DNA from 3 places in the Providencia xihuensis genome. Region 1 is predicted to be linked to each of the others. Evidence: predicted binding sites of a transcription regulator. Region 1 holds the regulator's gene; each other region holds the start of a gene.

Region 1 (3,284 bases):
TAAATGATTTTTCTATTAGCTTATTTTCGAGGGAAAATATTGTTTTTTTGTTTGAGTTTAATTTATTAAATAAATTTAAATTACTTTCCTTTGAACTAACTACGGTTAAGTTAATATGAAATGTTGATTCCGTATTTTTTGGGTTAAAACGAAAAAATGAGAAAGGATTATTTACTTTCATATTTTTAATTTTTTGTATAATACTGGGGGATTCTCTCATTGCTCCAGTTGATGAAATTTTTCTGTATGGCGAGCTAGTTATGGTATTGTTTAGGGTGTTAGTTTTCATAGTCATATCCTATATTAATGCTAAGAAGTAATTAATTATTAATGTAATGATGGTGTTAAATAAATGCAGAAGGTGTTTTACTGAATGGTTTATTTTTTCAGTTCTTTCAATAAATTATCATTAATATTAATTTGATTTTGTATTTTAATGATATTATCTTTAAGTGCATCCATTTCCATTGTTAGTCTTTGTTCTTTTTTAATACTATTGCTTATTTTTATTAAGTCAGAGGTTTTAATTGAATTGATATTCCTATTTTTTTGTTTTTTATAGTCTAATGGCGTAGGTTTGTTAGATAGTTTGTAATGTTGTTTGATATATTGTGTTCTTAATACTGAGGTTTTTGTTTGTAGTATATTTCCCTTAAACTCAAAAGTGCTTTTAGGTAAAGGGATGGCTTTAGAGTTATATTGGCTGTTGTCAGTAACTTTATCGTGTACATATATAATTTTTTTCTGAGAAAAATTCGTTGTTTTTTTCTTACTTGCTTCTAAAGATAAGTCAATATTATTGATATTTTTTTTGTTTATTCTAATTATTAAAGGGATTTTAGTGCCGTTTTTATTTTCTAGTTGCTTTGGCTGATGATAGTTTCTTATGATTTCATCTTTTATTTCTGAATTTTTGATGTTAATCCCTGGGATTTTAACGTATCGGTACAAAAAATTGGCATATCCATATATTTCTTTATCAGCATTGTTAAATTCGTCAAATACAGTCTGATTTTCTTTTATTAGCGAATCGGCATCTTGCTCATTATAAAAAGTAGATGCGTAAAATTTATATAAATTACCTTTCAATTGATTAACTTTATATTTAAACTCGTCAGCGCTTAATAATTTAGTATCATTTACATTTTCTGAATCACTTTCATAAGCAGAATCAATACTTTCTAGGCTACAAGTATGTGATGGTTTGAATTGTCGATGAGCGGAAAATGGTTCTTTTCTCGATGTGGTAGTCACGGTGAAAATTTTTTTTATGAAATCATCGGAATTACTAATATTTTTAAAAATTTCGGAATGACCTGATAACTTGCTCAGTGTAACTTTCATGAACATAACTCCCTATTTAATATTATAATTATTATTTTATAGGTAGCTAAATAGAGAAAATATAAAGAAACGACACTCATTAAGAAATGATATATAAAAATTGTATTTTGGGTGAATAGCTTTATACCAATAATATAAAGCTATTCCAAAGTGTGCGCCCCACCAAGGGAGTGAGGCGAAAGGTTAGTTATCGAGTACCGTAAACAACAATGGTTTTACCATGCGCGGAGATTAAGTTTTGATCTTCCAGCATTTTCAAAATACGGCCGACAGTTTCACGGGAACAACCAACGATTTGGCCAATCTCCTGACGGGTGATTTTGATTTGCATCCCATCTGGATGTGTCATGGCATCAGGTTGTTTGGCTAAATTCAGTAGCGTTTGTGCAATACGGCCTGTTACGTCTAAGAAGGCGAGGTTGCCCACTTTTTCTGACGTTGTTTGCAGGCGGCTTGCCATTTGCGCGGAAAGGCGCATTAAGATATCAGGATTAACCTGAATCAATTGACGGAATTTTTTGTAAGAAATTTCAGCAACTTCGCAGGCGATTTTTGCTCTAACCCACGCAGTACGTTCTTGCCCTTCTTCAAATAATCCAAGCTCACCAATGAAATCCCCCTGATTCAGGTAGGAGAGGATCATTTCTTTGCCTTCTTCATCTTTGATTAAAACAGCCACTGAACCTTTAACTATGTAGTAAAGGGTTTCTGCTTTCTCACCCTGATGGATCAGTGTGCTCTTGGATGGATACTTATGAATATGGCAGTGTGACAAAAACCATTCAAGAGTAGGGTCTGTTTGTGGCTTGCCGAGAACCATTAGCGTTATCCTCTGTATGTTATTGCAGCCATCCGGAAAAAGCGTACCAGAAAGGCTGGCTTTAAAGTCACTAGCTTAGCATATTAATTTGTCTTATATACCCTAAATAACAGGAAGAGCAACATTGCATCAATCGCTTTTCATGGTTAGGGTAAACAAATTGATATCAACACTATAATATAATCAAATAAAACGTTGAGTTTTGATCTTAATCCTATCAACTAAGTATTGTTTGTAGCATATCCGATACAGAAAGTCTTCCCTGTATCGCTTCAGCAGAATAAAGCTGATATAACATTCTTTATATCTATGGAACAATGTAGCCTTTAAATCGATTTCATTTCAAGGGGAATAAAATGGAAGCAAGAGTTAAATGGGTGGAGGGGCTCTCTTTTTTAGGTGAGTCAGCGTCAGGCCACCAAGTGATGATGGACGGCAATGCAGGCGATAAAGCACCAAGCCCAATGGAAATGGTGTTAATGGCTGCAGGTGGTTGCAGTGCAATTGATGTGGTATCCATCTTACAAAAAGGCCGTAATGATATTACCGACTGTGAAGTGAAATTAACCTCTCAGCGCCGTGAAGAAGCGCCTCGTTATTTCGTTAAAATCCATTTGCATTTTATTGTAACAGGGAATGAATTAACGGATAAAGCGGTTGAACGTGCAGTTCAGCTTTCTGCTGAAAAATATTGTTCAGTCGCGTTGATGTTAGAAAAGACCGTCGAAGTGACACATAGCTTTGAAATTAAAAATTAAAAATTAAAAATTAAAAATAAATTTAATAGTTATTGATATATTTTAAAAATAAGATGCTTATTCTAATTAATGGTAAGCATCTTATTTAATAATCAAAAAAACAATTTAGTCATGTTTCTGAGTAATTAGCTTTTCGACTATTGGCATCATAATTAATTCCATTGCTAAGCCTAATTTCCCCCCTGGCACGACAATCGTATTCATCGCGGAGATAAACGAGCCAGATATCATTGACAGTAGATAGGGAAAATCAATCTGTTCAAGTCCACGAAAGCGAATAACAATAAAACTTTCATCTTGTGAAGGAATAGCTTTCGCTGAAAATGGGTTTGAGGTATCTACAGTAGGTACGCGTTGGAAGT
Region 2 (3,284 bases), 1.8 Mb from region 1:
ATATAATATTCATAGGGACAGTTATGAAACTTTCACACAGTGTCAGTGGCGCCTTGAGAACGTTCGCCTATTTTATGACTAGTGGTAGCCACTATATGTTAAATGGTGTTGATTATGTTGAATTGTGTGTAGATGAACCGAGTTTAGTTGAACAAGTGTATGCTATTTTAATCAATACATTGGAGCTTGATGAAAAGGGTGATGTAATTAATTTCAAACACGCGCAAAAGCGTGCGACAGACTATATTCGTTGGTATGTAGACCATTCATATGTTATTGACCCGCCATATGAGGATTGGGAGACTGAGTTGCATTGTATGCCAACAAATTAGAATATAAACGCCTAAAACATCGCTCCAAACTGACTCGATATTTATTCTTAATTACGTAAAAATAGGCATTTATTTTCTAAGAGTCTTCAATATATTCCCGATAATAAGCTATATTAACTCTAGTTATAGGGTAATCTTACCTATGTTCAATTTCATATGGGAGTTAAGCATGGACATACTGGTTAAAACAATACTTTTTGGTAATTCATTTCAAACGGCATCTAACCCTGCACGGCTTGTCCCCATTAAATTTGAAATTTATAAAGCAGATCAAGGGTTTTACCATCGGATATATAAAGAGGTGGGGATGTCTGGTGCAAACCTTGGACAGGTATTTCGAGTTTGGGCTTTTGAAGAGCAAAAAAGTTGGGGTAAGCAAACGGAGAATACAACATTAGAGGAATATGCTAATTATTGTAATGACTTATATACACAAGCAGGGCAATAATTGAGGAAAAAAAGCCCCCTTCATAGGGTTTTGAAGGGGGAGCTAAATGAATAAAGAATGGTTTAATTCGTCAATAAAGATAGATGATTTTGATAACAAAAACTTAGTTATTTGTGCAGTTAATCCATTCTTGAATACGTTTATGCTTTAAATCGCATTTATCGCTAAATAATCTATTGGCGATAACCTGTTTTAATTTGTTCTAAGATGTTTGTATAGGTTTCAGCCTGTTTTTCGTCTTCCATTTGAGCAACTTCGCGCTGCATTTTGATCAAAATCTTACCTGCATCTGCTTGGCCAATTGCTTTAAGCATATGTGTAACCAAATTTTTTAGGCATGTCACTTCATCTGCAAGTGCATGGACATCTGGTTCGGTAGGAAAATGCGTTTTCATTAAGTCGATCCTTTAAGATAAAAAGTAATTTGATGGATTGTAGCATAGAAAAAATAATATGTGCTTTCAGATAAATAAGATGTATGTAATCGAAGATAAAACACTCAAATAATGATGTGTTTGTTTGATTTTGCTTAGTTAGGTTTTTAAGAAGGGCTAATTGCAGGAATATGTATTTTAAATTGATTACCAATACTGATAGCAAGCTTTAAAATAGCTAAATAGTTGTGATACAATTCACAAAAATACGGTGGTTTTGAGCAATAAAACACCGTTTAATCGTTCAGTTTAGTTCTAAACATATATTTCCCATGTGCCATCATCATAAGTCGGTAACCGATTTGTGTAATTAGCTTATGGAAAACTGAAGGCAAAATAAATAATGACACAAGTATCAAGAAGAACCGCTTGGATCCGTGTTTTAGCGCTGGCGGTTGCTGCATTTGTTTTTAATACAACGGAGTTTGTCCCTGTTGCATTATTAAGTGACATTGCAGCGAGTTTTGGCATGACGGTGGCGCATACAGGGCTGATGATCACCATTTATGCGTGGGTAGTGGCACTCATGTCATTACCGTTAATGTTATTAACCAGTAAAATAGAACGGCGTAAGCTACTGGGATTCTTGTTTGTTATTTTTATTATCAGTCATCTTGTTTCAGGTTTTGCGTGGAACTTTGATGTTTTGATCGTGGGGCGCATTGGCGTTGCTTTGTCTCATGCTGTGTTTTGGTCGATTACGGCATCTTTAGCTATTCGTGTAGCTCCTGCGGGCAAAAAAGCGCAGGCATTAGGCTTATTAGCGACAGGCACTGCGTTAGCGACGGTTTTAGGCTTACCAATCGGCCGTGTTATCGGGCAGTTTTTAGGCTGGCGAGTGACATTTTTGTGTATCGGGGTCGTGGCATTATTTACGATGATTGCACTTATTCGTTTCTTACCACGCTTGCCAAGTGAACATTCAGGTTCTTTGAAAAGCCTTCCAGTTTTATTCAAGCGACCTGCATTAGTCGGAATGTTCGCGCTCACGGTATTAGTGGTGACTGCACACTTCGCGGCTTACAGTTATATTGAGCCATTTGTTCGCGATGTAGCCCATCAGAGCCAAAATTTTGCCACTGTCTTGCTGCTGATTTTTGGTGCTGCGGGTATTATTGGTAGCGTCATCTTTAGCCGTTATAGCACAAAACTTTCATTAATATTCTTACCTTCAGCAATAGCCTTAATGACGCTATGTCTGTTGTTGCTGTTGCCTATGGGAGGCAATGTCTGGTCACTCATTATATTGTCCGTGTTCTGGGGAATTGCGATGATGTGTATTAGCTTAGGTATGCAGGTTAAAGTGATTGATTTAGCACCAGATGCAACAGACTTAGCGATGGCTATCTTCTCTGGAATTTTTAACATCGGTATCGGTGGTGGGGCGTTACTGGGTAATCAAGTGATTGTACATATGGGGATGACTCAAATTGGTTATGTGGGGGCTATAATTGGTGTCATGTCGCTTATTTGGTGCCTCTATTTGTTTAAACGTTATAGCCAAACATTAACGGATAAGCTGGCACCTGCTGAACAACATTAACACACTCAACAATAGACAGTTAAATAAGCTCTGTATTACCTTTATTGGATACAGGGCTTTTTCTGGTTTATCGCTATAATTTATTTTTTTAATACAACAATAAGGTTTATCAATGAAAGGTCTAAGTTTTCTCTTGATGTCGATTCTTGCAGAAGTGATTGCAACGACCACATTAAAAGCTTCTGAGGGTTTTAGCCGTTTCTGGCCGTCTTTAATTGTGATTATTGGCTATGGGGTATCCTTCTGGGGCTTATCGCAGGTAGTGAAAGTGATGCCATTGGGGATTGCCTATGCTATCTGGTCTGGGCTAGGGATTGTGTTAGTTTCTGTTGCTGCAATTTTTATTTATCACCAAAAACTCGATTTACCTGCAATTATTGGTATGCTATTAATTATTATTGGTGTTTTAGTCATCAATTTATTTTCAAAAAGTAGCACACACTAGTGCAAGGCAAGGGGTTACAACGGCTTGATGGGAGATAAACAGCATGGGGCGTAAGGTCGGCCAGTTATTAAAACCTGTGATG
Region 3 (3,284 bases), 2.2 Mb from region 1:
TTTAGTTGTATCTATTGAATTGATAATTAGCCTTCATTTCTTCGTCGTGGGTTTGAATGTTCTCTTATATCCAATCTGACTTTTAATAAAATGATCGTTTTGATGTGTTGAGTAGCGATCGTTTTTTAAAGGTTAATATAAGTTGTACTCAGTTGCATACTCATTTAACTATGAGCTTTTATGAAACTTAGTGAGATAAAAAACAGCATAAAACCAAGTTGATACCATGAGTTTTTATGCTGTTTTATTATGGTGTGATACTTTATAAAACAGTGTGGACTAGATTGTAGGGCTACACATTAAACAAGAAGTTTAATACATCGCCATCTTTAACGATGTAATCTTTCCCTTCAGCACGCATTTTACCTGCTTCTTTGGCACCTTGCTCACCACGGTATTGGATAAAATCATCGAATGCGATGGTTTGAGCACGAATAAAGCCTTTTTCGAAGTCAGTATGGATTTTGCCTGCCGCCTGTGGTGCAGTTGCGCCCACAGGGATTGTCCATGCACGAACCTCTTTAACACCCGCAGTGAAGTAGGTTTGCAGATTAAGTAATTCATAACCTGCACGAATAACACGGTTTAAGCCTGGCTCTTCGATGCCTAAATCTGCCATAAATTCGTCGCGTTCTTCGTCATCTAACTCAGCGATATCAGATTCGATAGCAGCGCACACAGGCACAACTACAGAGCCTTCGGCTTGAGCAATTTCATACACTTTGTCTAAGAACGGGTTATTTTCAAAACCATCTTCGTTGACGTTCGCGATATACATGGTTGGTTTTAACGTTAAAAAGCTTAAATAGCGGATTGCTGCTTTATCTTCTGTGGTTAAATCCAAGGTACGCAGCATGCCAGCTTGCTCTAAATGTGGCAGACATTTTTCTAATGCTTCCAATTCAGCTTTTGCGTCTTTATCGCCACCTTTAGCGCGTTTTTGTACGCGGTGGATAGCACGTTCGCAGGTATCAAGATCCGCCAAGGCTAATTCAGTATTGATAACATCAATATCTTCAGCTGGGTTAACTTGGCCAGCGACGTGGATGATATTGTCGTTTTCAAAACAACGCACTACGTGGCCGATAGCTTCGGTTTCACGGATGTTAGTTAAGAACTGGTTACCCAGACCTTCGCCTTTAGATGCGCCTTTTACCAAACCTGCGATGTCTACGAATTCCATGGTGGTTGGTAAAATTCGCTGTGGCTTCACAATTTCAGCTAATTGATCAAGACGTGGGTCTGGCATTGGCACAACACCCGTGTTTGGTTCAATTGTACAGAAAGGGAAGTTGGCTGCTTCGATGCCGGCTTTGGTCAATGCATTAAATAATGTGGATTTACCCACGTTTGGCAGACCAACGATACCGCATTTAAAACCCATATGTTTCTCACCTTAAATAGCGAGGGGCAGGCGAGTGCTGCACCCAATGTTTAGAAATTGGCGCTGATTATACACAAAAAGTCGATTTTGATGAAATGAACTCTTATGCAGACGCTTTAAAGCTATGCAAACGGTTTATCGCTTTATCCATTCCATCCGATAATAGAATGTCAGTACACCTTACTGCTTCGTCAATGGCATCATCAATCAGTTTTTGCTCAGACAGCGGTGGCTTACCTAAAACGAAACCAACAACCTTGTTTTTATCGCCTGGATGGCCAATACCGATGCGTAAGCGGTAAAAGTTTGGGTTATTGGCGAATTTGCTTTGAATGTCTTTCAACCCGTTATGGCCCCCATTGCTACCACCAAGCTTCATTTTTGCTACACCAGGTGGAATATCAAGCTCATCGTGGGCAACTAAAATTTCATCAAGGTTAATACGATAAAAGTTCGCCATTGCCGCGACGGCTTTTCCACTGAGGTTCATAAAGGTGGTTGGCACCAATAAGCGGATATCATTACCGCTAAGATTAATGCGTGCGGTATAGCCGAAAAATTTCGGTTCTTCTTTTAGGGGTTGATTGTGGCGCTGTGCCAGTAAATCAACATACCATGCCCCTGCGTTGTGGCGGGTTTGTGCGTATTCAGCCCCCGGATTTGCAAGGCCAACAATTAATTTAATTTTGCTCACGGCGACTATTTCACTGTCAGTTTATGGAATTAATCACCTAGTTTACCTTGTGAAGGGGAGGATGTACAAAAATCAGATAAAAAACATCACGATGATTATAGTTGCCATATGAACTATTCGTTTTTTATGTTTTTTTGATAAAAAGCACTTTATGTTTAGATATTATTGTTAACTTCGTACCTTGTGATGCCTATCGCAAAAAATTTTACTTAATGCACTATAATTCTTACATAAATATAAAGAACCACCGAATTTATTTACAGTTGCTTGCTTATCAGTTCACTGATACTGGAGGTAGATATGAAACGGAAAAGTGCTCATATAATTGGTAATGTTCTCATGGGGTTAGGAATGGTCATGATGATTGGAAGCATTGGTGTTAACCTATTTGCCCATGTCATCAACTTTGGTCTATCAGAGCTTGTCACTAACGGCTCACTCTTCGGAATTTTCGTGGGTGCAATGGTATGGTTAGTGGGAGCGAGAGTCGGTGGACGTGAAAAAGTGGCTGACCGCTATTGGGTCTTAAAACATTACTCACGTAAAGATAATCACCGTTATCCATAATTATTCTTCTTATTAATTAAGTTAGTAATAATTATAGATGATAGATGGCTGGGTGATAGTCAGTGCTTTTAATAGCGAAGTCGCCTAGCTACATAGGTTTTGTTTGTTTTTTCAAAGAAGTTGGTTATTTTTATGGCGTATAGGTTGTGTGAGTAGGAAATAGCCATAGAAATAGGTATCTGTCGTTATAACCCTCTAAAATCATAAAGCCCCCACAGATAACTGCAGGGGCTTAATTTTTAGTTGTGATATTCTATCACCGTTGAAACATTAATTACTCAAAAGGGGCATTAATGCTCGAACATTGCTGAGATAGACTCTTCGTTGCTAATGCGACGAATAGCTTCAGCCAGCATACCTGACAAGGTCAAAGTGCGAACGTTGCTCAGCGCTTTGATTTCAGGAGATAGTGGAATAGTGTCACAAACAATGACTTCATCAATGACTGAATTTTTGATGTTGTCTACAGCATTGCCTGAGAAAATCGGGTGAGTTGCGTATGCGAACACACGTTTAGCACCGCGTTCTTTCAGCGCTTCAGCCGCTTTACACAGCGTACCACCGGTATCAATCATATCGTCAACTAAGATGCAATCACGACCTGAAACATCACCAATAATGTGCATAACTTGAGAAACG

What was found. Region 1 encodes CRP, which controls carbon source genes, mostly activating them, when cyclic AMP is high. Its sites were predicted from a motif close to ATGTGANNNNNNTCACAT; they were not measured.
Region 2: the regulator CRP is predicted to act here: its motif matches at 1,401-1,418, upstream of ACE2AL_RS09790 (sugar transporter).
Region 3: the regulator CRP is predicted to act here: its motif matches at 2,260-2,277, upstream of pth (aminoacyl-tRNA hydrolase).

The regions. Positions count from the first base shown of each region.
Region 1 covers NZ_CP169565.1:355,948-359,231, forward strand. Annotated here, with positions in the region: gene ACE2AL_RS01560 (hypothetical protein) at 1-289, opposite strand, end outside; gene ACE2AL_RS01565 (hypothetical protein) at 379-1,344, opposite strand; gene crp (cAMP-activated global transcriptional regulator CRP) at 1,532-2,164, opposite strand; gene ACE2AL_RS01575 (OsmC family protein) at 2,521-2,922, shown strand; gene ACE2AL_RS01580 (phosphoribulokinase) at 3,028-3,284, opposite strand, start outside.
Region 2 covers NZ_CP169565.1:2,197,712-2,200,995, forward strand. Annotated here, with positions in the region: gene ACE2AL_RS09775 (hypothetical protein) at 24-332, shown strand; gene ACE2AL_RS09780 (hypothetical protein) at 502-780, shown strand; gene ACE2AL_RS09785 (DUF2594 family protein) at 954-1,175, opposite strand; gene ACE2AL_RS09790 (sugar transporter) at 1,558-2,757, shown strand; gene ACE2AL_RS09795 (multidrug efflux SMR transporter) at 2,870-3,202, shown strand; gene ACE2AL_RS09800 (DUF333 domain-containing protein) at 3,246-3,284, shown strand, end outside.
Region 3 covers NZ_CP169565.1:2,601,178-2,604,461, reverse strand. Annotated here, with positions in the region: gene ychF (redox-regulated ATPase YchF) at 293-1,384, opposite strand; gene pth (aminoacyl-tRNA hydrolase) at 1,488-2,078, opposite strand; gene ychH (stress-induced protein YchH) at 2,379-2,645, shown strand; gene prs (ribose-phosphate diphosphokinase) at 2,936-3,284, opposite strand, start outside.